Regions from separate parts of the Salimicrobium salexigens genome, predicted to be linked through region 1. Evidence: a T-box and tRNA genes for the amino acid it is inferred to sense, from the RefSeq annotation. Region 1 holds a T-box; the other holds one or more tRNA genes.
The links. A T-box is a leader RNA that pairs with one kind of tRNA and senses whether it is charged. The one in region 1 lies ahead of leuS (leucine--tRNA ligase), so its partner is inferred to be a tRNA-Leu.

Region 1 (7,715 bases):
CAACTTCTGTTCGAGTGTTTCACCGTTCATTTCAGGAATAGTACTCATGTTGACCATCCTCCTTTTTTAGGTTTTGCAATTGTAATTCTATTAAATCTTCATTAGAAGTCAAGAAAAAAGCCTGCCCCCGGGCAAAGGGACAGGCGCATAATTAATCAGCTACAATATTAACCAGTTTTCCGGGTACGGCAATAACTTTTCTTACTGTTTTCCCTTCAAGCCACGGCTTGACTTCTTCATGTTCCAGGGCGGATTTTTCAAGATCTTCTTTAGAAGCTTCCTTGTTCACCATCATTTTGGCGCGGACTTTCCCCATCACCTGGACGACAACCTCAACTTCTTCCTCTATGAGTTTTTCAGGGTCGAACGTCGGCCATGGTTCGTACGCAATCGTTCCCTCGTGACCAAGATTCGACCACATTTCTTCACTGACGTGAGGCGCCACAGTGGAAAGCAGTTTAACGAATCCTTCCATAAAGGTTTTAGGGATCTCGTCTGCTTTATAAGCGTCATTAATGAACACCATCATTTGGGAAATACCCGTATTAAAACGCAGATCTTCGAAGTTCTCCGTCACTTTCATCACTGTTTCATGATACGTTTTTTCCAGAGCTTCTTTATCTGCATCTTCTTTTATGGCAGGGTTCAGCTTCCCTTCAGGAGAAACGATTCTCCACACACGGTCAAGGAAACGCCGCGCTCCTTCAAGTCCGTTTTCAGACCACGCGATAGACGCCTCCAGCGGCCCCATAAACATCTCATAAAGACGAAGAGTATCCGCTCCGTGAGTATGAATGATATCGTCCGGGTTAACTACGTTCCCTTTCGATTTACTCATTTTTTCGTTGCCTTCACCAAGAATCATACCCTGGTTGAACAGCTGCTGGAAAGGTTCCTTCGTCGGTACTACTCCTGCATCGTAAAGCACTTTGTGCCAGAAACGTGCGTAGAGCAGATGCAGAACGGCATGTTCTGCGCCGCCGATGTAGATATCTACAGGGAGCCATTTTTTCAGCTTCTCGTAATCCGCGAACGTTTCGTCATTATCGGAATCGATAAACCGCAGGTAGTACCAGCAGCTGCCGGCCCACTGAGGCATCGTATTCGTTTCTCTCTTCCCTTTCATTCCCGTTTCAGGGTCCGTAACGTTCACCCAGTCACTGATATTCGCAAGCGGCGATTCTCCCGTACCGGACGGTTTGATCTCCGTCGTCTTCGGCAGTTCAATCGGAAGGTCTTCTTCTGGTACTGCGGTTACAGACCCGTCTTCCCAGTGGATAACAGGTATCGGTTCTCCCCAGTAACGCTGACGGCTGAACAGCCAGTCACGGAGACGGTAAGTCGTCTGTTTTTGGCCTTTGCCGTTTTCTTCAAGCCACTGGATCGCTTTATCTATTGCTTCCTCTTTATAAAGTCCATTCAGAAAATCGGAATTGATGTGGGGGCCTTCACCCGTATAAGCTTCCTCTTCCACATCTCCTCCTTCGACGACCGGAATGATTTCAAGATCGAATTTACGCGCGAATTCGTAGTCCCGTTCATCATGAGCCGGAACTGCCATGATTGCACCGCTCCCGTAGCTCATAAGGACATAATCGGCTACCCAGATCGGAAGTTTCTTTCCATTAACCGGGTTGACAGCATAAGCGCCCGTAAAAACGCCAGATTTGCCTTTGGCAAGATCTGTTCTTTCAAGATCGCTCTTATTCATTGCTTCGTTAACGTATTTCTGGACCGCTTCTTTCTGTTCTTCGGCGGTTATATTTTCAATGTAAGGATGTTCCGGGGCAAACACAGCATATGTAGCACCGAAAAGAGTGTCCGGCCGGGTGGTGAACGCTTTGAAAGATTCATTGAAACCTTCGATATCGAATTCCACTTCCGCCCCTTCGGATTTCCCGATCCAGTTACGCTGCATATCCTTAATGCTCTCCGGCCAGTCCAGTTCTTCAAGATCATCCAGCAGTCTGTCCGCATAAGCAGTGATTTTGAGCATCCATTGTTTCATCGGCCGGCGTTCCACCGGATGGTCGCCCCGCTCACTCTTTCCATCGATCACTTCTTCATTGGCAAGAACCGTGCCGAGAGCCGGGCACCAGTTTACAGGAACTTCATCTATATAAGCGAGTCCCCTTTCGTACAATTTAAGGAAAATCCACTGCGTCCATTTATAATAGTCGGGATCCGTCGTGTTAATTTCCCTGTCCCAGTCGTAGGAGAAACCGAGTTCCTGGATCTGTCGACGGAACGTTTCGATGTTGTGCGCAGTGAATTCTTCCGGATCATTCCCGGTATCGAGAGCGTGCTGCTCAGCCGGTAGCCCGAAAGCATCCCATCCCATCGGGTGAAGTACTTCATACCCCTGCATCCGCTTCATTCTCGAGAGGATATCCGTAGCTGTATACCCCTCCGGGTGCCCGACGTGAAGACCTGATCCGGACGGATAAGGGAACATATCCAGAGCATAGAACTTCTCTTTGTCTGTATCCGTTTCGGATTTGAACACCTTATTCTCGAGCCAGTAGGTCTGCCATTTCTTCTCTATGTTCTTATGATTAAAAGCCATTTACCTTCCTCCTGTTCAACTATGTACTGTGTCATTACTATATGGAATCATCAAACCTGAAACCTCGGATCGAATTTTCTTCTATTTGTTCAAAACCAGAAAAAAAGCCTCCCCTCCCAATAATTATGGGACGAGAGGCTGTATCCCGCGGTACCACCCACATTAGCGAATTTTTCGCTCACTCGGTTCCGATAACGGTGGATAAGCCGGGATACGTGCTTTTAAGTACAGGGGCGAGTTCACAACGAATCAAAAACAGCTTTCACCGGCCGCTGTCTCTCTGTATTTTTTCGATTGCTACTATTCCCCTTATCACGCAGCCTCAATTATAACCGTATCTTAATGAATACAGCCCTCTTTGTCAACTGTTTCCTGTGTTTCAGAAACTCCTGCAACGGGAAGGACTAAATATGAGGTGATAAAATGAAAAATTTAATCAGAAAAGCGGTATCCTACGCAAAACGCAATCCGGAAAAAACGAAAAGATACGCTCGCAAAGCTTATAATACAGTGTCCAAACGTGGATCTTCCAAAGGTAAAACATCGTCGAAATAAAAAGGCGATGTTTTTCTTTTTGATATGATACAATGATTTCTCCATTTTATTTTAAAGGAGGAGCATTATGAATCTCGACAGAGTCCTCCCCTTTTCACACGAACTGATGAAGAAAGCAGTAACCGAAGGGGATATAGCCATTGATGCTACTTGCGGAAACGGCCACGACACTCTTTTCCTGGCCAGTCTCACAAAAGAGTCCGGCCATGTGTACGGCTTTGATATCCAGAAGGACGCAATAGAAGCTACAGCTGCCAGACTGAAAGAGAATAACTCGGTTCATCAGGTGACTTTAAATGAAGCGTCTCACGCAGAAGCGCTGAAATACATACCGGAGGAGCGTCATCCGAATATCAGAGGGGCCATCTTTAACCTGGGGTTTCTGCCGGGAAGCGATAAAACCGTCGTTACTACCCCCGAGCACACCATTGAAGCCATTGATAATATCCTTTCAGTTATGGAAAAAGGCGGTCTCGTAGTCCTCGTCGTCTACCACGGTCATGAAGGTGGAAAAAAAGAGAAAGAAAAAGTGATGGAATACGCCGGAAATCTTGATCAGCGTTCGGTTCACGTACTCAAGTACGAATTTCTCAATCAGAAAAACAATGCACCTTTCATTGTAGCATTAGAAAAAGCCTGACCTTTGTGGTCAGGCTTTCAGTTTATGGTAAGCTTTAACATTCAGGTAGAAGAACCAGCTTCTTGTCCCGCTCTTATTCAGGAGGTATGGCACCATCGAAGAAGAGCCGGGAAGCTCCTTAACTTTCTCGTCGGCCAGATACATGCTCACGACACCTTCGCGGAGCATCTGATGAAAGTCGGCATCCGGAAGCTCCGCTATTTTACGATCTGTCTCCTCCATGAATTCTCCTATACGTTTTTTCAGCGCTTCGTTGGAAGGGTAATATGTACAGAAGTTCATCTCACCATCCGCTTCGTCTTCTGCCTGGTCAATGTAGTAATCAAGCAGTATGTGCATCCCCTGCATGTAAGGGAAGTAACAGTTTCTGACACGCCGGACCAGCTCTCTGTTCACCCGTTTCCCCGCAGCGTAAGCGACGAGCGTATATACTCCCATGGTAGAAGCGGTGCTGGCTGAAAAATCATACCACTGCATATCCGGCACCCTGGACATATTTCTCTGATGCCACTGTTGCATGCGCCCCACTCTCTCTTCTTCCTTCACGTGTTTATGCACCTGGAACTCTCCGTATAACGCACTGAGATCCGCCACGTCCAGCTGAACGAGGTGATAGAACGGAAAACGGCTCAGTACACCCTGGCAGGTGGAAACGAGTTCACTCAGGTATCCCCCGTCTTCCTTCTCTTCTCTGAATGCATAATAATCACGGTGTTCATAATCGGGATGAACCGCATCTTCCAGAGCAAAGTGGAGACTTTCGAAGTCTTTCGGGTCCAGGGATTCGCTCTGGTCACATAAATTATCCAGGTAATCACAGATGGTCTGGTATGCCACTACGAAAGTGACGGTTTCTTTCCACTGCGCTCCGGATAGCAGGGAGAAAAGCCCGCCTCCCTCACAGTGAAAAGCTTTTTTCTCTATACTGTCTGTTGCCTGAAATCTCAGTTCGGGATCCGGAATATCCGCCGCTCTCTCTTTCCAGGCCTCCAATTGACGGTAAACCTCCGGAAATATAAATCTGTACCCCTGATACATCAGGGCTATCGGTTGCTTCGGTGCCTGCTTTGCCAAAACTGGATCCTCCTCTTAACGGTGTATTTCTATAAAACTTAAAGCGTAACGGTAAACTTCTTCCCACTCCGGCTCATTGAACAGTTCATGATAAAGGCCCGGCCATTCTTTGTAAGCCTTCTCCGTCAAATTCTGTGCATCGAACCAGCGCTTCGTGTCTTCAGAGTTCACCATCTTGTCCTCTCCTGCCTGCATGAGGAGGAGGGGGACATCGCTGAACGGTTTGTCGCGAGCGACTTTGATAGCTCTTTGAAATTCTTTGTACCATCTTACAGATACTTTCTGCAAAATTTTGTCGTCCTTCCTGTCCTGCTCCCACACATTTTCATTTCTCGTAACTGTTTCGGGACGGTAGGGATATGATACGAGCAGAGATGGTGAAAGCCTGTCCATCACCTTGGCCATCGCCTCAAGCGGTTTACTTGCTCCATTCTTTATGCCGAGTGCCGGAGAGGATAAAATCACACCCTGGACCGGGAGCGATTTTTCCTGCAGCGCCCGGATAACGGCAAGCCCTCCCATGCTGTGACCAAGGAGAAAAACAGGGACCTCCACTTCCTTCGCATACTCCACCCATCCTTCAATGGTATCCAGGTACTGCCGGAAACTGCGGATATGGCCCCGATTGTCTATGTCGTCTCCCTGACCGGGGAGGTCTCCGACGACCACCGAGTATCCATCTGTCTGGAATTTCTCAGCCAGTGTCCTGTAGCGTCCCCCGTGCTCAAAAGCCCCGTGTACGACAACGATTACGGCTTTTGGCGTAACAGATATGTATTCTTTCAGCATCACTTGTACCTCCGTTTTCCTCTGATATACTTACTATAATATACAGTATAAGGAGGATGAAGATGATTTGCGAATATAAAGGTTACTATCCCGAAATTGCCGACACGGCTTACGTGGCTGAAGACACTGTCATAACCGGGGATGTGTCGATCGGGGAATATGCGAGTATCTGGTTCAAAACCGTAATCAGGGGCGACGTCGCTCCTGTCAGAATCGGAAATAATACAAATGTACAGGATCTCAGTCTCCTCCACCAGAGCCCGGGCATGCCGCTTACGCTGGAGGACGGAGTCACCATCGGGCATCAGGTTACGCTTCATTCCGCTACCATCAAAAAGAATGCCTTAGTCGGAATGGGATCGATTGTACTCGACGGCGCCGTCATCGGTGAAGAAGCTTTTCTCGGTGCCGGAAGTCTCGTTCCTCCGGGTAAAACGATACCTCCCCGCACTCTTGCCGTGGGACGCCCGGCTAAAGTAGTGAGAGATTTGACCGAGAAAGACTTCAAAGAACTGGATCGTATACGTAAGAGCTACGTGGAAAAAGGACAGTATTATAAAAACAGCGGAGAGAAATGATTCTTTGTTCTGGCCTCGGCCGTGTATTTTTCTTCTATTCTAATTTAACGGAATAAACAAAAATCCGAACGCTTTCGTTCGGATTTTTGTACGTGCGGCCTATCTATTCTTCTTTTATTTTAGCTCTCAGCAAATCCACTTTATCGACGTTTTCCCAGGGGAAATGATCCGCCGGGCGGCCGAAGTGACCGTACGCGGCCGTCTGTCGATAAATAGGACGTTTCAAATCGAGCATGCGGATAATCCCTGCCGGACGTAGATCGAAAAGTTCCCGCACAGCTTTCACGAGCCTGGCTTCCGTGACTTCCCCGGTACCGTCCGTATCGATGGAAATCGAGACCGGTTCGGCTACCCCGATGGCGTATGCGAGCTGGACTTCACACGTCTTCGCAAGACCGGCGGCAACAATATTTTTTGCAACGTAGCGGGCGGCGTAAGCAGCGGAGCGGTCCACTTTAGTGGAGTCCTTGCCGCTGAAGGCCCCTCCTCCGTGTCTGGCATAGCCGCCGTAAGTGTCAACGATGATTTTGCGTCCTGTCAACCCGGCGTCACCCTGAGGCCCGCCGATAACGAAACGGCCTGTAGGGTTAAGGATGTACTTCGTCTGGTCATCCATGAACTTCTCCGGGACGACCGGCACAATTACGTGCTTCATCAAATCTTCCTTAATCTGCCCAAGCGTAATCTCTTCGGCATGCTGCGTAGAGATGACCACCGTATCGACCCGGAGCGGGTTGTTGTTCTCGTCATATTCCACAGTCACCTGTGTCTTACCGTCCGGACGCAGGTAGGAGAGGGTCCCGTCTTTCCGCACGTCCGCCAGACGCTTGGACAACTGGTGAGCAAGCGAGATCGGCAAAGGCATCAGTTCATCCGTTTCATCTGTTGCGTATCCGAACATAAGACCCTGATCCCCGGCACCGATTGCGTCGATTTCCTCTTCGCTCATCTGTCCTTCTCTCGATTCCAGAGATTCATCCACTCCGCCCGCGATATCCGGGGACTGTTCATCAATAGCTGTAAGGACGGCACAGGTATCGGCATCGAATCCGAACTTCGCCCTCGTGTACCCGATATCTTTAATTGTCTGCCTTACGACCTGCGGGATATCCACATATGTCGTCGTACTGATTTCCCCGGAGACAAGTACAAGTCCTGTGGTAACCATTGTCTCACAGGCCACCCGGGCATTCGGGTCTTCCTTCAGTATTTCATCAAGAATTGCATCGGAAATTTGGTCACATATCTTATCGGGATGCCCTTCCGTAACCGATTCAGATGTGAACAACCGGCGATTTGCTGCCATGTTACATGATTCCTCCTTAAACTCTGATTACGGCACTCTTACCAGCATCATACTTTAATATACTGCATTCTGTTTCCGAATTCCGGCCCCTGTTTTCACGGGTTGAAAACCGGAATCAGTTCCATTCCTTCATTAACCATGCATGGAAAACAGGAAGGTCCTTCAGGAAACGTTTATACTATTAAGAGAAATTTTGATTTCCTTCAT
Region 2 (17,260 bases), on a different contig from region 1:
CGCGTTTCTTTCTTATCCTCCTGCGATTCCCCGGAAGAATCCTCTTCATTTCCTCCGCAAGCCGCTAAAAATATAACAAAAGCAAACATGCTTATAAGTACTGCATAACGTTTCATTACTTCACTCCTGACCTTAATTGAAAATCATTATCACTATTATCTTATGCGCTCCACCCCCTGTTGTAAAGATATTTTTCACTTTAATAAACAGTAGCTACAATTCAGACAGTAATTATAATGTTTATTTAAAGCAGGAGACTCTGTTTTCCCCCGGTGCCGAAAACAGGGTTTACTGTTTCGATAAATATCCGGAACGTTCTGTCGTAGCATTCATCGCTTCGATTACAGCCTTGCGAAGACCGTGTTTTTCAAGAGCGGTGACGCCCTCGATGGTGACTCCCCCGGGCGTACAAACATCGTCTTTCAGTTTGCCCGGGTGCTCTCCTGTTTCAAGAATCATTTTTGCCGCTCCGCTCACGGACTGAGCAGCCATTTTATAGGCCTTATCTCTTGGAAACCCCTGTTGTACCGCCGTATCGGCCATAGCTTCAATGAACATATAGACAAATGCCGGAGAAGACCCGCTTACGGCAGGTACAGCATCCATGAGATTTTCTTTAATAACCTCCGCCTTCCCGAAGCTCTCATAAAGATCGAGAACAGCATTCAGTTCCGTCTCTGTAACCAGTTCATTAGGGCACAATACACTCATCCCTTCCCCTACTAAAGAAGGTGTGTTAGGCATGGAGCGAATTACCTTGACGTTTTTGCCAAGATACTTCCTCATCGTTTCTAAGTTTATGCCGGGGGCGATTGTAACTATAATAGTATCTTCAGAAAGTTCCGATTTGATCTGTTCGATTACCCCCTGATAAACATAAGGTTTCACAGCCAGGAACAGGATATCACTATCCGCAGCCAGACGTTTGTTGTCATCAGAAATCCGTATACCGATTTCCCCGCTTACGAAATCGATAGTCTCCTCGGTTATTGCAGTCGCAGAAATCTGATCGATAGAGACGCTCCCGGAACGGATCATCCCCTGGATCATTGCCTGCCCCATGCTGCCACATCCTATAAAACCAATGTTCTTTACCAAATCAATCGCCTCCTTTAATGGTTTTCATTTTAACGAAATCTGTCCACGTTCACAATCTCATTAACGAAAAAGGTTATATTTCCTGAGAAAGGGTTTACAAAGCTGAAGACCTGCTTTATAATAAAATACGTAATCATATCATAACGCTTCACCCCAAATATCATAACCACTGCAATCGAGCCAGGTACCCTTCTACACCTGGCTCTTACTTATGTTCAATTTTCTTTTAAAGCCTGCAGACGTTTCTTCAGCTGTTTCTTCACTTTCCGGGCTACGAGAATGTACAACGTGTCTCCCGGCATAATTGTTGTCTGACCGTAAGGGGTAATCATATCCCCGTCTCTTATAATAGCGTTAATCAAAGCCCTGTCAGGCAAAGATAAATCTTCAAGCGTCTCCCCGGCGATCTGGTTCTGGTCTGTTACTTCAAATTCCAGCATCTCCACGTTCGCTTTCCCCATGGATATCACCTCGAGAGAATGGATAGGATTGATTCTCCTCTCTGAAACCAATTTGAATTTCTCTGCCACCTGCATAATAGTCGAACCCTGCAGCAGAGCTGAAATCAGAACAATGAAGAAAACGATATTAAAAATAGTCTGGCTGTGACCGATTCCTGCGAGCATAGGGAATATCGCCAGTACGATTGGTACAGCTCCTCTTAGTCCCGCCCACGACAGAAACAGCATTTCCTTAGTCGAAAATCTGAAAAAGCCGAGCATCGAAAATACCGCGGCGGGCCGGGCGATAAATATCAGTACAAATGCTGTAAGCACCCCGCTCCACATAACGTTGCCTGTAAACACCTCCGAAGGGGAAACAAACAGCCCAAGCAGGACGAACATCAAAATCTGCGCCATCCAGCCGAACCCTTCATGGAAACGGAGAATGGAGTATCGATAGGCGAGCTCACCGTGGCCGATTACAACAGCACTTACATAGACTGCGAGCAAGCCGCTCGATTCAATAAGTGAACTCGTACTGTAGGCGAGGAATGCAAAACCCAAAGCAAACAACGGATACAAACCACTTGAGTCGAGGTTTATTTTATTCAGGGAGAGGCTCGCCACGTATCCGATAATAATTCCTGTCAGAAGACCGGCACCCATCTGCCAGAAAAAAGAACCCACGGCTGTCCAAATGTTGGACTCCTCCAGAGAAAGAAGTTGTATGAACGTGACCGTCAGGAAGACGGCCATAGGATCATTAGTCCCCGATTCCGCTTCAAGCGTGGAGGATACTTTATCTTTGATGTTTTTTCCTTTCAGCACGGCGAATACGGCTGCAGCATCCGTGGAACCTACGATGGACCCTAACAGAAAGGCTTCGAGCCATGGTAAATCGATAATGTATTTCGCTGTTACAGCTACAATGGCAGTGGTTATCAGCACGCCGACTGTAGCAAGCATGACAGACGGTGCGGCCACCGGTCTGATTTCCCGCCACTCCGTCTGCATACCACCCTCGAACAAAATGACTACAAGAGCCATTACCCCGATTAACTGGGCAACTTCGGCATTATTAAAATACACGAGTTGAAGACCGTCACTTCCAACAATCATTCCTACAGCTATAAATAAAACCAGTGAAGGCACGCCGAGACGGCTTGAAAATTTCGTAACTACCACACTGACAATCAGAAGCAGTGCTATCAAAAAAAGAAACTGATTGGATTCTAAAATTTCCTGTATCATTTATGGAGCCTCCAGAGATTTCGTTTTTTTTATTATACCAATTTTTCTCTGGTATCGTTCGCAGGACGCTCACTCTTCTTCCATTACAGAAGTTTCTCAGATACAAAAAGGCGGCCTTTTGAAACCGGCCGCCTTTTTGTAGTGCTGTTTTATTAACCTTCGAGCAGAAGATCATATGGGTCTTCAATCATTTCTTTAATACGACGAAGGAATTGCACTGCTTCCTTACCATCAACGATACGATGGTCGTAGGAAAGCGCAATATACATCATCGGTCTGGCTTCAATGGAATCGTCCGGCATTACTTTCGGACGCTTTTCAATATTGTGAAGCCCGAGAATCCCTACCTGTGGGGAGTTCAGGATAGGTGTAGAAAGCATGGAACCGAAAATACCGCCGTTTGTGATCGTGAAAGATCCGCCTTGAAGATCATCAAGACCGAGTTCTTTATTACGGGCCATCTCAGCCAAACGGATGATTTCGCTTTCGATGCCTGCGAAACCGACGCGATCCGCATCACGTACGACAGGGACGACCAGACCTTCATCTGTGGAAACAGCCATTCCGATATCATAGAATTTCTTTTTCACTACTTCTTTGCCCTGGATTTCCGCATTAAGCAGCGGGAATTCTTTAAGGGCACCAACTGCAGCTTTCGTAAAGAAGGACATAAACCCAAGTTTCACTCCATGTTTATCCTGGAATGCTTCTTTCCGTTCTTTACGCAAGTTCATGATATTGGTCATATCCACTTCGTTGAAAGTGGTGAGCATCGCAGATTCCTGCTGAACTTCCACCAGACGTTTTGCAATAGTCTGGCGGCGGCGGGACATTTTCTCGCGCTCTACCGGCTTACTGAACTCTTCTTTCGATTCTTTTTCTTTTTTATCGGAAGACGAGCCGCTGGAAGTCTGTTTCTTCTCCTCTTTCGAACTGTCATTTGCATGTTCGTCTACATCTTCCGGACGTACGCGGCCGTAAGGGTCACGTGCAGAAATCTCGCTTAAATCGATACCAAGTTCTCTGGCCCGTTTGCGGGCAGCCGGGGTAGCGATGATATCTTCTTTCTTCGAGTCATCATCGGAAGATTTTTCTTTCTTGTCTTCTTTTTCTTCTTTCTTATCTTCTGTTTTCTCCTCTTTTGCTTCCTGTTTGCCTTCGTCTGGCTTCTCTTCTGTTTTCTCTTCGGAAGCATCTTCCCCGGAAGAATCATCTTCTTTTCCGGAGGCTTCCCCGGTTTCATCAACTTTCGCAATTACGTCCCCGACTTCTACGTCATCACCTGCTTCTTTCAGGAGTTCGGTAATGACACCGCCGGTATCCGCGTTCACCTCGACGTTGACTTTGTCGGTTTCAAGCTCGAGAACAGGATCGCCTTTTTCCACCTGGTCCCCTTTATTCACGAGCCATTCGGCTATAGTCCCCTCCGTAATTGATTCTGCCAGTTCTGGTACTTTTATTTCCTTCATTGTGAGTTGCCTCCTTTAGAGATTTGAAGAGCTTCCTTGATTATGCGGTTCTGTTCAGTTTTATGAATATTAGGTTCCCCCACTGAAGGTGATGCACGATGAGGGCGTCCCACGTAACGGTGTATCTGACCTTCCTCGAGCAGGTTGTAAAGAATGCCTTCGACAAAATACCAGCTTCCCATATTTTGCGGTTCTTCCTGTACCCATACGAGTTCTTTCAAGTTAGGATATTCCTTCATAATCTCTTTCAGTTTCTGATCCGGGAACGGATAAATCTGTTCGACGCGGACCGCATCAATTGTTTCAAAAGAACTTTCTTCCTGTTCAGTACGATCTTCGATATCCACCATGATTTTACCGCTTCCGAGAAGCAGTGTTTTCACTTTAGATTTGTCTTTTTTCTTCGTCTTCGTCAGTCCGGGCTGACGAACAAGAGGGTGGAAGCCGCTGTCCGTAAATTCTTTCGCTTCTGAAGCCACACGCTGATTACGCAACAGACTTTTCGGCGTCATCAGCACAAGCGGCCTTTCTTCCTCTTTACAACTGATGGCTGACTGCCTTCTGAGAAGATGGAAGTATTGGGCGGCTGACGTCACGTTTGCGACTGTCCAGTTGTTTTCAGCTGACATCTGCAGGAAACGTTCCAGACGGGCACTGGAGTGTTCAGGCCCCTGTCCTTCATAACCGTGCGGAAGCAGGAATACCATATTCGACTGTTCGTTCCACTTCGCGCGTCCGGAAGAAACAAACTGATCGAAAATCACCTGACCCGCGTTCGCGAAATCACCGAACTGTGCTTCCCATACGACCAGGGTTTCCTGGGAATGTACGCTGTACCCGTATTCAAAACCGAGCACTCCGGCTTCCGACAGGGGACTGTTGAATATATCAAACGAAGCTTTCGCCTGTTCAATACCGTGTAGCGGGCAATAAGTTTCTCCGGTTTCCACATCATGAAGAACCATGTGCCGGTGGGCAAATGTCCCACGTTCCGTGTCCTGACCGGTGACCCGGATCGGCTGACCCTCTTCAAGGATAGAGGCGAACGCCAGTGCTTCTGCTGTAGCCCAGTCTACTTTATTTCCTTCTTCAAGCATATTCTCACGTTTGTTCAGGATTTTTTCGAGTTTCTTGAACCCGTTGAAGCCTTCAGGGCGCTCAAGCATCTGCTTGTTGAGCGTTTTCAGACGATCAAGGTCCACTACGGTTTCAAACTCCTCGAGAGACCGTTCCACTCCCTGCGGGCGACCCTGGACGTCCGGTTCGTATGTCTCTTCTTCTTTCATACTGTTATAAATGTCTCTCAGGTTCGAAGTCGCTTTTTCTTTATACTCATCAAGCTCTCCGTCCTGGATAACCCCCTGATTCAATAGATTCTCTCCGTACACATTGGCGATGGTAGGATGTTCATCTATTTCACTATAAAGACGGGGTTGGGTAGCCCGTGGCTCGTCTATTTCGTTATGACCATAACGCCGGTAACCGACAAGATCGATTAATACGTCTTTATGGAAAGTCTGGCGATATTCGTATGCAAGAGCAATCGCGGAGAGGCACGCTTCCGGATCGTCAGCATTTACGTGCATGATAGGAATTTCAAACCCTTTGGCCAGGTCACTGGCATAACGGGTGGACCTTCCGTCTTTCCGGTTCGTAGTGAAGCCAACAAGATTATTCGCAATAATATGCACCGTCCCTCCAGAACGGTACCCTTCAAGGTCACTCAAGTTTAAGGTTTCGGCTACGACACCTTCCCCTATAAAAGCAGCATCTCCGTGAATAAGCACGCCAAGAGCCGCATCTTCATCAATTACTGAATTACCGCGCTCCTCCCGGTAATCCTGAGCAGCTCTTGTGAAGCCCTGTACTATCGGATTTACAAACTCAAGGTGAGAAGGGTTATGGCTTAACGTTACGCGCGTGGCGTGACTGTCATCCCCGTTTTTCACTTCTCGTTTGGCACCGAAATGATATTTCACATCTCCGGTCCATCCGTAGTTGATTCCCTGTGATCCTTCCGAAGGCATAAGTTCCTTTTCCGGGGAGTGATTAAATTCCGAAAAGATTTTTTCATAAGGTTTTCCAAGTACGTGAGCCAGTACGTTCAGACGGCCGCGGTGCGCCATTCCAAGCATAACGTGCTGAATATGGTCGACTGCTGCTGACTGGACGATTTTATCCAGCATAGGTACCATGGCATCCATGCCTTCGATGGAAAACCTCTTCTGAGCCACGAAAGTCTTACCGAGAAACTGTTCGAAATTCTCGACTTCTATCAGGCGATACAAAAGTTGCTTCCGTTCTTCCGTGGACAGGTTGACACTGTAAGAACCCGATTCGATTCTTTCCTTTAACCAGGACCTTTCCCTTTCGTTATGCACGTGTTCATATTCGAAGGAAAGCGTACCTGCATACCTTTCTTTCAGTGTTTCGATCGCCTGCCACGCATTATTGAGTTTAACGTTAGCCTCAGGCCAGATCCATTCGGCCGGGAGCTGTTCAAGATCTTCTTTAGAGATACCGTAAGTTTCCGGTTCGAGTAATTCGGTGTCGGGGCGATCAAATCCTCCTACCGCATAAATATCGGCGGAAAGATGACCATCTCGACGGATTGCTTCCACCAGTTTCAAAGCAGCAGCAATTTTGCTTACATCCTGGGCAGAAGGGACGTTTCCACCGGAGGATTCGGCAGCAGGCCGCTCCGATTCTACAGGCGCCCCGTGCTTTTCAAAAAGTTCTTTCATAGAAGCGTCGACTGCATTTTCATCTTCCTGAAAACGTTCATATTGCTCTTCTATGTATCCCATGTTGGGACCATGGAAGTTAGACCAAAAAGATACTTTGGATTCTGTATTCGACACGAAAATTACCCCCAAATTAGTCTTCGATGATGTATGAAACGTAAACGTTTGCAAATTCAAACTCTATTATAGAACTGTACATGGTAACGTTCAATAGCTGTTGACATTTTCTTTTTTTCTGACTTTCATACATACTCTTTTATTCCATCTATCATTATAACAAGAAAAGATGGATATGCACACGAATTGAGTAATTATCCTCTACTATTTAACAACATTCTTTTTCCTTTTGAATGTATGAGGATTTTATATAGAAATAAATACTCTTAAAAACTACCGTGTCAACTTTCAAACCGAATTTCTGAATATATACCTGTACATCTTAAAAAATAGTTTACATAGCAAATGAATGTACACGTTTTTTGTCTTTTTCCTTCTTTTGACAAACATTCCATGACCTGCTACACTCAAATCGTTTACTATCTTAAACGAAGGGAGGTAATTAGGTTGGAAACATGGAAGTTTCTTTATACTCCTGATTTGACACCTGCGATGAACATGGCTCTGGACGAGAAATTGATGGAATGGCACCGGGAGAAAAGAATCCCGCCTGTACTGCGCTTTTACACTTGGAGTCCTGCCGGTCTTTCTGTAGGCTATTTTCAAAAAACACTGAACAAAGTAAGTGAAGAAGGTGTAAATAAGCACAAAGTCGATATAGTAAGGCGACTTACGGGCGGACGGGCTGTCCTCCATGATAACGAACTTACATATAGCATCATCGTAGACGAACGTCACCCCGGAATTCCAAAGACAGTTAAAGAAGCCTGCCTCGTCCTTTCGAAGGGACTCATGAAAGGTTATTCGATACTTGGGATAAAAGCAGAATATGCTATGCCGGAGAAACGGATGAATGAGTCTTCGGCAGTATGCTTCGAAGAATCATCCTGGTACGAACTGACTGTAGAAGGGAAAAAAGCTGCCGGAAGTGCACAGGTCCGACAAAAGGGGATTCTTCTCCAGCACGGCTCTATACCGATCCGTACAGATGAAGAAAAACTTTTTGATATGTTCATTTATCCTAATGAAAAAGTAAAACAGAGATCTAAAAAGAGTTTTCATAATAAGGCTGTCAGTATTGAGGAGGCTTTAAGTGAACGTGTGACTGTACAACACGTCCACGACGCCTTTCTCCAGGGATTCCGAGAAGGGTTGGATGTAACTTTCGAATCTTTAAACCTGGCAAAGAAAGACTGGGAGGAAGTTGAATATTTAGCAGAAACCAAATATATGAGCGAGGAATGGAACTTTAAACGTTAAAAAGGAGTGAAGCAATGAGTAAAAGTTACGAACACATCAAAAAACCCGAATGGCTGAAAATTAAGCTGAACACCAATCAGTCCTATATGAAGCTGAAAAAACTGATGAAAGATAAAAAACTGAACACCGTCTGTGAAGAAGCGAGATGCCCGAATATTCATGAGTGCTGGAGTGAACGGAAAACTGCTACTTTCATGATTCTCGGGGATACATGTACGCGCGGGTGCCGTTTTTGTGCCGTCAAAACCGGGCTCCCGAATGAGCTCGATTGGGGAGAACCCGAGCGGGTGGCGGAATCGGTAGAAATCATGGGATTAAAACACGTAGTCGTTACTTCCGTGGCACGTGACGACCTGAAAGATGGGGGTGCGGCTGTTTTCGGGGAAACAGTACGTGCCATCCGAAAAAGAGTTCCAGGATGTTCCGTGGAAATCCTCCCTTCTGATATGAAAGGTGACTACGAAAGCCTGTCTACTCTGCTCGCAGGGGAACCGGACATCTTTAACCATAATATCGAAACAGTGCGTCGGCTCACGAAACGTGTCCGTGCTATTGCTATGTACGACCGTTCTCTCGAATTGCTTCGTCGAGTGAAGGAAATGCGGCCAAACACTCCTACGAAATCAAGTATTATGGTCGGACTTGGAGAGACAAAGGAAGAACTTATTGAAGCAATGGATGATCTACGGGCGCACAACGTGGACATCCTCACACTCGGCCAGTATCTGCAGCCGACGAAAAAACACTTGAACGTAGAGAGATATTACCATCCGGATGAGTTCGAAGAGTTAAAACAAATAGCTTTAGAAAAAGGGTTCAGTCACTGTGAAGCGGGACCACTGGTGCGTTCCTCCTATCACGCAGATGAACAGGTAAACAAAACGACCGTGCAAAAAAGATTGGAATATGCCAAAGGGTACGAAGAAAGCTCCGGGGAACCGTTAACGAATACAAACTTCTAAATGGTATTTCCTTTGGAATTTCACTCATGTATAATGAAAATAGCCTGAACGGAATATGAAGGAGGAACTACACATGAAAATGACATTGATCATGATGGTGAGCATTTCTTTTCTTACGTCTATTTTCGCTGCAGGACGCGACGAAAAGCCAGGTGCTCCAAAGTAATATACTGAAGAGATCGCCCTCAAAAGGCGATCTTTTTTTGTTCGGAAGAAAGGGGCCAAGTGCCTCACATTCTTCTCTTATTTTATAAGACCGGGAAACCCCTGCTCGTGCAATACGTGGAAAAGCATAATAGAAACAGTATTCGCAAGATTCAGTGACCTCACTTTATCTGTCATAGGTATGCGCACGCACCTGTCTTCCATTCCTTCCAGCAGTTCATGCGGAATTCCGTCGCTTTCCCTTCCAAATACGAACAGCTGATCTTTCGCCGTATCCGTATAGTCCATCTCCACGAATGAACTGCCTCCGAAGTTTTCGACATAATAATAGTCGCCTTCCGGAAATTTTCCGTAGAGTTCCTCCAGGGAATCATAATGATAAATAGTTACGTCATACCAGTAATCAAGTCCCGCTCGTTTCACCATGCGGTCCTCCGTGGAAAATCCGAGCGGATGTATGAGGTGCAGAGTAGTGTCCGTAGCAAGACAGGTTCTGGCTATATTTCCGGTGTTTGCAGGGATTTCCGGCTGAAATAATACCACGTGATTAGGCATCCGTTTCACCTCTGAAATTATTTTAGTCAACCCGGATATTATATCACATAAAAGTGTATTTATCTTAAAGAGACCGTAACGAACCAAGCAGCCGTAACAACTGGAAGGTCCCGGAAAAATTTCTGAACAGTAAAACCACCCGCAGCTAAAGGGTGGTTTCGAGATTCAACAGATACACTTTTTTATCAACACCCCCGCCATATCCGGTCATTTTTCCGTTCTGGCCTACCACTCGGTGGCACGGGACTACGATGGAAAAAGGGTTTTTGTTCATGGCTCCTCCTACGGCACGTACGGCTTTTCGGTTACCGGCGCTCTCCGCCAGACCTTTATAAGTGATGGTCTCCCCGTACGGAACTTCCATCACGAGCGCTTCCCAAATATTCTTTTGAAAGGAGGTACCGTAAAATTTATAAGGAAGGCTGAACGAGTACCTTTCCCTGTTAAAATACTCCTTTAGCTGCCTCTCAGTTTCCTGCAGCAGCTTTGTTTCTTTTTCTATCAACTCCGGAGATCTATCGATAAAGGAGTGGATGTGGTTCTCATGAAGTTCCCCTTTTTCGGAGGCGGACCCGTAGTCCAGACGGATCAGCCGCTCCTCATCGACCGTTGCGAGCATCGGTCCGAGCGGAGTGGTCATTTCCTTCTGATAAAATAACATTTCTTCACTTCTCCTTTTCAATTCACCTGAAAAGCTAAACCTTTCTCCATTTCTTCTTTCACTTTTTCATCAGTCTCATCTCCTCTGGCCACCTCGAGCTCCTCGAAACATTCCGGCGTTCCGATTTTTCCGAGACTGTACGCAGCCGTACCCCTGATTACAGGGCGGGGGTCGTTCTTCATAAGATATACAAGGTCCTCTACCGCCTCTATCTCCCGGTAATGACCAAGAGCCAGAATAGCATTACGCTGAATCGGTTTCTTTCCGCGCCACGATCCTGCCATTCTGCCGAACTTTTCTTTGAACTCCCGGTTGGATATGCGAAGAATAGGGCGGAGTACAGGTTTGACTTTCTCCGGGTCTGGCTCGAACTCTTCGTGAAGATGGAAATCTTTTTTGCGGTTGAACGGGCAAACCGTCTGACAAGTATCACAACCGTAGACTCTGTTCCCTATTTTCGTACGGTATTCATCTTCGAGAAAACCTTTGGTCTGGGTCAGAAAAGCGATGCATCGATTGGCATTCAGCTGCCCGCCCTGGACAAGGGCATCCGTTGGACACGAATCTACGCAAATATTACAGTCCCCACATCCTTCCTGGATCGGCTCATCCGGAGCGAACGGAAGATTTGTCACCAGTTCACCGAGATAAACGTAGGAACCGAACTCGGGGGTGATTATCGCACAGTTTTTTCCGCTGAACCCGATCCCTGCCCTCTCGGCTACGGCACGGTCTGACAGCTCCCCTGTGTCTACCATCAGTTTCAATTCAACTTCAGGAACCTTTTCACGGAGAAAAGAACCGAGCAGCTGCAGTTTTTCGCGTAAAACCGTGTGGTAATCCTCCCCCCACGAAGCACGGGCGAACTGGCCGCGTCGCGCCCCTTTCTCGTTTTTAGGGGGATTTTCCATTTTTGAAGGATAGGCGAGCGCGATAGAAATGATAGATTGGGAAGAGGGAAGGAGGCGTTCAGGTTCCGTACGCTCTTCCGGACTCCCCTTTTCGAACCCCGAGTGATATCCCAGCTGTTCCTGTCGTATCAGTCGGGATTTCAATTCGCCGAATACGTCTGCGCTGGCAAAACCTATTTTATCGATTCCTATTTCCTTGCTGTAGGCAATCGTTTCCCTCTTTAATTGTTCGGCATCCATACGTGCGCTCCTCCTTCTCCCTTACCTTAGATCCTCCACCTTTGCGGTACGGATTCTGTTTAAGGTGGCTGCAATTTCAAACTTTCTCGGTCTGGCCAGTTCCCCGGGGTGCTGATTCCTGAAAGGAGCGGCGAAGGAAAGTCCTTCTGCATCAATCTGTTTATCAATCGCATCTACCAGTTCTTTCAGTGTCTCTTTTTTCTTCAGCATACCCTGTTTATTCATATGGGTGATCAGATCAGCGATGAACCTCGTCTGAGAAGCATCAACGAGCTGCTCAAGTCCTTCCATGCGTATGTCGTGCCTTCCCATAATTATATGATACATCCCCTTGGACTGCACTTTTTCCTTCTTCCCGCGCTGGGCCTGAATGGTGGCCGGAAGAAAAGACCGCGCCGGCAGGGAACCGAAAGAAAATTCCTCTTTCTTACGTTCGCTCGGGTAACGGGAAGCTATTTCCCTGGCCCTGGCCGTCACATCATGCGGGATGTACTGATCCATCATTATCACGTGATCGGCAGCGTGGAAATATTCACCGGATCCACCCATGACGAGGATCGTCGAGACATCGAGCTCATCCCTCATCTGCTCGATTTTATCGATGAAAGGGGTGATCGGCTCTTTCTCTTTAGCAACAAGTTCCTGCATACGTTCATCCCGGATCATAAAGTTCGTCGCACTGGTGTCTTCGTCTATCAATAGAGCTCCGGCACCTGTCTCAAGCGCCTCGACCACATTCGCAGCCTGCGATGTACTTCCGCTCGCATCCTCTGTTGTAAAAGTGGAGGTATCGGTGCCGTGCGGTAGATTCTTAATGAAAGAGGAAATATCGACGTTTGTAACTTTCCTTCCATCTTCCGCTCTCACTTTAACGGCGTCCGGAGCAGTGATGACATATTCGCGCCCATCTCCCTGTTTATGAGGATACACCCCTCTCTCAATGGCCTGGAGCAGGGTGCTTTTTCCGTGATAGCCGCCCCCTACTATCAGCGTGATGCCTTTTTTGATTGCCATACCTGTGAGCGGTTCTTTGCGATGTGGCAAAGAGATGGAAACCCGGTTCTCTTCCGGACTTTCAAAAGGTACTGCGTTTTTCATCGGTCGCTGGCTGATTCCGCTTTCCCTTGGGAGAACAGACCCGTCCGCTATGAATGCTTCCCAGTCATTTTTCTCCATTTCTTCACGGATTGCGTCGTACTGATCGGCAAGTTCACATGCCTGATCAATCTCCTCATCTTTTATAGACATAATCGACTGTTCCACTATCGCAGGTAGGACTTCGAAAAAAAGTTTTTCAGCTTCCTTTCCGTTAATACGGCGTCCATTTGCCGGCAGGCCTACTGTGAAACAGAGCACTGTAGAATCCTGTTCTATCATAACCGCGGTACGTTCAAGAACTTCCTGACCCGGCTGATCCATTCCTACATCTCCGCTTTTCCCCGAACCTTTCACGTTCGATTTATGCTTCTTCACCGTTTCTGAAACGCATCGGGTAAGTGTATCTTCCGTATAAACTCTTCTTGATCTGGAGGTCGTCCACTCCTTTTTGATGGAACGTTTCGCTTCCGGAACTCTTATTCTTATTTTGGAAGGGGCCGCAAAAGGGTCTCCCTGCACATAATCGATGTGAAGCTTGTAATCCCGGAAAGAATAAGTCCCCTGGATCTGTTTATATCCCTTGTAACTTTTCCCGTCTATTTCTTTTAAATGTTTTTTCAGCTGTTGCATGATAACACTTCCTTTCATAAAATCTGTCTCATCTATATGTATGTATCCATTTTCAATCATGAAAAAACGCAATGCTTCGTTATTCATTAACGAAACACTGCGTTGGCACGTGGTATGAAAACATAATTTCAAACACTAGTGGAGCGGGTGAGGAGAATCGAACTCCCGTCATCAGCTTGGAAGGCTGAGGTTTTACCACTAAACTACACCCGCCCGAAGAGGTCAGGACAACTTCAAGGGATAGTTTACATTGTAACAACGACCAGAAAGGGTTTCAACCTTTTTATTCAAAAAAAACGCAACTTGGAAAGTTGCGTTACTTACCACTGTAACTGTCAATGTGAAACTTGCCTTCCACTTTATAAAGTTCTTTATCCGGAACTGCACTTTCTATTTTCGGAAAGATGACCCTTTCTTCCATTCTAATGTGATCATGAAGCTTCTCTCCCAATTCCTGAAACACTTTATAATCGAATCTCTCCAGCTTACGCAGTTTAACGATAAGTCCACGTATCACTGTATGATCGATAAGCATTTTCTCTATATCTTCATCCTCTTCTATCTCTGCATAGCAGGCGTACAGCGGGAGAAGGATTTCCTCTTCTTCCCTGAAGTGTGCTTCCCCATCATTTTCCCAGAAATCTTCAATATCCTTCATAATTTCTCTGAACTTGTCTTTTTCTTCTGTTTTCTGTAACTTCTGAGCAAGTACAAGACCATGGTGATGGTGGTGCGACAAAGGAACTAACGCTTCGTGTCGTTTCATTTTTATCCCTCCTACCCTCTTTATACCACAAATCCGGGTAATAAATCATCTGTCCGTAATACGTACTTCCGCCTTCTGGAAGAAGGGAACTGACTTTATGTATTCATTACAAAAAAACGGTTCTATTTCAAATGTTGGGGTGGAGGTTCTTTCCTCCGCCCCTTTATCCTATGTTTTTACCTAAGTGCTTGAATTGGTGATGCATCAGAATGCGGGCCCGTAACCGGTCGTGCCGGCGAAAGCCGAAGGCATTCCGTTTCAACACTTTCGTCTGATTGTTCAATCCTTCTACGAAACCATTGCTGTAATCAAACATAAAACTATTCATGATTTCGGTCTGCCAGTTCCTGAACGTATCCACCGCGGCCATGAATTCTTTCATCCCTGAGGAAGCCACAAGGTCATAAAAGGCATATAGGTCCTCTTTCACTTGCTTGATGTCTCCTTGTTTTGCTACCTCAAACCACGTTTGATACGCCTCTTTTAATCGATAAGCCACTTTCAATTCTGAAGACAGATGGAGGTATCTTTCCAGATACCATCGCTGTTTATCCGACAGGGACTCATAGGGTTTGTGAAAGACATGCCTCATTCTCTTACACTTTCTCCGGTCGTAATCATGAAAGTCCTTCTGGACTCTTTTCCTTACACGGTCTACAGCCCAGTTGATATACCGGCAGAAGTGAAAACGGTCGGCGACGATAATGGGGTTATTCAATGCTTTGTTCACCGCCGACTTGAAGGCATAGCTCATGTCCATGACGACACACTCTACGTTCGACTTTTTCTTCTTCAGGTAGTCTTTTACGGTCTCGGCCGACCGATCCGGTAGGATATCAATCGGTTCCCCGGTATCCGCGTTAGCGATGATGACCTGATACTTGCCCCGGTCCGTATCTCCCTTATATTCATCAATCGCAATCACGCGAGGAAGTTCCTCCACTTCTTTCAGGTGAGACGCCGAGATACGATCAAAGCGCCGGACGGCTGTATTGGGCGATGTATGAAACAGGTAGGCTGTGTCTTTAAAGTTCTTGCCATGGATGAGCCTGAAGCCGAAGGCCTGGTTCCATTCTTTCGAATGGCGCTGGTACCGCTCGACAAGAGAGGTATGTTCGGGGAATCTTTTTCCGCAATTACAGGCATACCGTCGTTTGCGATAGAAAACGTAGGTCAGGCGTTCAAACCATTTAAGGTGCTGCACTTTTTGTACCCGATAGTCATGAACCCGACGGGTTCTAGCTCGACAGGAAGGACAAATGTGGGTTTTTTTCGGCATCTGTACGTGAAGGTACAAACACCCGTCCCGTTCCTCCGTTTTCCTCACTTCCACACCTTCAAATCCTGGAATCATCATGGTAGAATGCATATATACACACAACTCCTATCTTTTTCTTGGGTCTCGTCAATTCAAGTGTAAAAGATAAAGGAGCTTGTGTGTTTTTTTATGCTGAATTTTTCTGATACCCCAACAAATATTGTAGAGCCAAAAAAACTACCAGAATCCTGGTAGTTTTCATTATATATAGCGAAGGTGGGATTCGAACCCACACGCCCAGAAGGCACAGCATTTTGAGTGCTGCGTGTCTGCCAGTTCCACCACTTCGCCACGATTTTTATGTTTATTTTTTGGAGGCGGCAACCGGATTCGAACCGGTGATAAAGGAGTTGCAGTCCTCTGCCTTGCCACTTGGCTATGCCGCCATAACCTCAAAGAGCGAGAGACGGGATTCGAACCCGCGACCCCCACCTTGGCAAGGTGGTGTTCTACCACTGAACTACTCTCGCATGGCTGGGCTAGCTGGATTCGAACCAGCGCATGACGGTACCAAAAACCGTTGCCTTACCGCTTGGCCATAGCCCAACAATAAAAAAATGGGGCGACTGATGGGAATCGAACCCACGAATGCCGGAGCCACAATCCGGTGCGTTAACCACTTCGCCACAGTCGCCATAGATTGAAAAAACAGGGGTAGTAGGACTCGAACCCACATCGGCGGTTTTGGAGACCGCTGTTCTGCCTTTGAACTATACCCCTAAAAATGGTGGAGGGAGCAGGACTCGAACCTGCGAACCCGATGGGAGCGGATTTACAGTCCGCCGCGTTTGGCCAACTTCGCTATCCCTCCATTTTTTATTAAAGTATCTGGTGCCGGCCAGAGGACTTGAACCCCCAACCTACTGATTACAAATCAGTTGCTCTACCAATTGAGCTAGGCCGGCAAAAGTGGTGGCTCGGGACGGAATCGAACCGCCGACACACGGATTTTCAGTCCGTTGCTCTACCGACTGAGCTACCGAGCCACTTTTATGTATTAATGGCGGTCCGGACGGGACTCGAACCCGCGACCTCCTGCGTGACAGGCAGGCATTCTAACCAACTGAACTACCGGACCAAAATTTGGTTGCGGGGGCAGGATTTGAACCTGCGACCTCCGGGTTATGAGCCCGACGAGCTGCCAGACTGCTCCACCCCGCGATGTTGAAGTATAACTTCTATGGTGGAGGATGCAGGGCTCGAACCTGCGACCCCTTGCTTGTAAGGCAAGTGCTCTCCCAGCTGAGCTAATCCTCCAGTGAAATAGTGGTGACCCGTACGGGATTCGAACCCGTGTTACCGCCGTGAAAGGGCGGTGTCTTAACCACTTGACCAACGGGCCATGGCGGAGAGAGAGGGATTCGAACCCTCGAGACCCGAAAGGGCCTACACGAGTTCCAATCGTGCTCCTTAAGCCAGACTCGGACATCTCTCCAGAAATGGCTCCACCGGTAGGATTCGAACCTACGACAAATCGGTTAACAGCCGATTGCTCTACCACTGAGCTACGGTGGAATATTGAAACGACCTGGCAGCGCCCTACTCTTGCGGGGGGTAACCCCGACTACCATC

Region 2: it has a tRNA-Leu gene. The T-box ahead of leuS (leucine--tRNA ligase) is inferred to sense a tRNA for this amino acid. The anticodon was not compared.

Annotation. Positions count from the first base shown of each region.
Region 1 covers NZ_FTOK01000004.1:256,307-264,021, reverse strand. The annotation lists gene BW931_RS06960 (rhodanese-like domain-containing protein) at 1-48, opposite strand, end outside; gene leuS (leucine--tRNA ligase) at 152-2,566, opposite strand; T-box leader at 2,690-2,888, opposite strand; gene BW931_RS06950 (tRNA 5-(aminomethyl)-2-thiouridylate-methyltransferase MnmM) at 3,189-3,761, shown strand; gene BW931_RS06945 (tetraprenyl-beta-curcumene synthase family protein) at 3,771-4,835, opposite strand; gene BW931_RS06940 (alpha/beta hydrolase) at 4,851-5,624, opposite strand; gene BW931_RS06935 (gamma carbonic anhydrase) at 5,687-6,202, shown strand; gene metK (methionine adenosyltransferase) at 6,306-7,508, opposite strand.
Region 2 covers NZ_FTOK01000001.1:68-17,327, reverse strand. The annotation lists gene BW931_RS00150 (ABC transporter substrate-binding protein) at 1-116, opposite strand, end outside; gene proC (pyrroline-5-carboxylate reductase) at 289-1,098, opposite strand; gene BW931_RS00140 (potassium/proton antiporter) at 1,314-2,792, opposite strand; gene odhB (2-oxoglutarate dehydrogenase complex dihydrolipoyllysine-residue succinyltransferase) at 2,945-4,261, opposite strand; gene BW931_RS00130 (2-oxoglutarate dehydrogenase E1 component) at 4,258-7,068, opposite strand; gene BW931_RS00125 (lipoate--protein ligase family protein) at 7,564-8,382, shown strand; gene lipA (lipoyl synthase) at 8,397-9,344, shown strand; gene BW931_RS00115 (tRNA (cytidine(34)-2'-O)-methyltransferase) at 9,588-10,064, opposite strand; gene BW931_RS00110 (methylated-DNA--[protein]-cysteine S-methyltransferase) at 10,210-10,725, opposite strand; gene queG (tRNA epoxyqueuosine(34) reductase QueG) at 10,743-11,876, opposite strand; gene BW931_RS00100 (ABC-ATPase domain-containing protein) at 11,898-13,604, opposite strand; tRNA gene BW931_RS00095 (tRNA-Gly) at 13,744-13,817, opposite strand; gene BW931_RS00090 (hemerythrin domain-containing protein) at 13,921-14,370, opposite strand; gene BW931_RS00085 (ISL3 family transposase) at 14,534-15,739, opposite strand; tRNA gene BW931_RS00080 (tRNA-Leu) at 15,897-15,979, opposite strand; tRNA gene BW931_RS00075 (tRNA-Cys) at 16,001-16,074, opposite strand; tRNA gene BW931_RS00070 (tRNA-Gly) at 16,087-16,158, opposite strand; tRNA gene BW931_RS00065 (tRNA-Gln) at 16,160-16,234, opposite strand; tRNA gene BW931_RS00060 (tRNA-His) at 16,247-16,322, opposite strand; tRNA gene BW931_RS00055 (tRNA-Trp) at 16,338-16,408, opposite strand; tRNA gene BW931_RS00050 (tRNA-Tyr) at 16,414-16,499, opposite strand; tRNA gene BW931_RS00045 (tRNA-Thr) at 16,518-16,593, opposite strand; tRNA gene BW931_RS00040 (tRNA-Phe) at 16,599-16,674, opposite strand; tRNA gene BW931_RS00035 (tRNA-Asp) at 16,690-16,766, opposite strand; tRNA gene BW931_RS00030 (tRNA-Met) at 16,773-16,849, opposite strand; tRNA gene BW931_RS00025 (tRNA-Val) at 16,870-16,945, opposite strand; tRNA gene BW931_RS00020 (tRNA-Glu) at 16,956-17,030, opposite strand; tRNA gene BW931_RS00015 (tRNA-Ser) at 17,032-17,123, opposite strand; tRNA gene BW931_RS00010 (tRNA-Asn) at 17,129-17,203, opposite strand; partial or broken rRNA gene rrf (5S ribosomal RNA) at 17,215-17,260, opposite strand, start outside.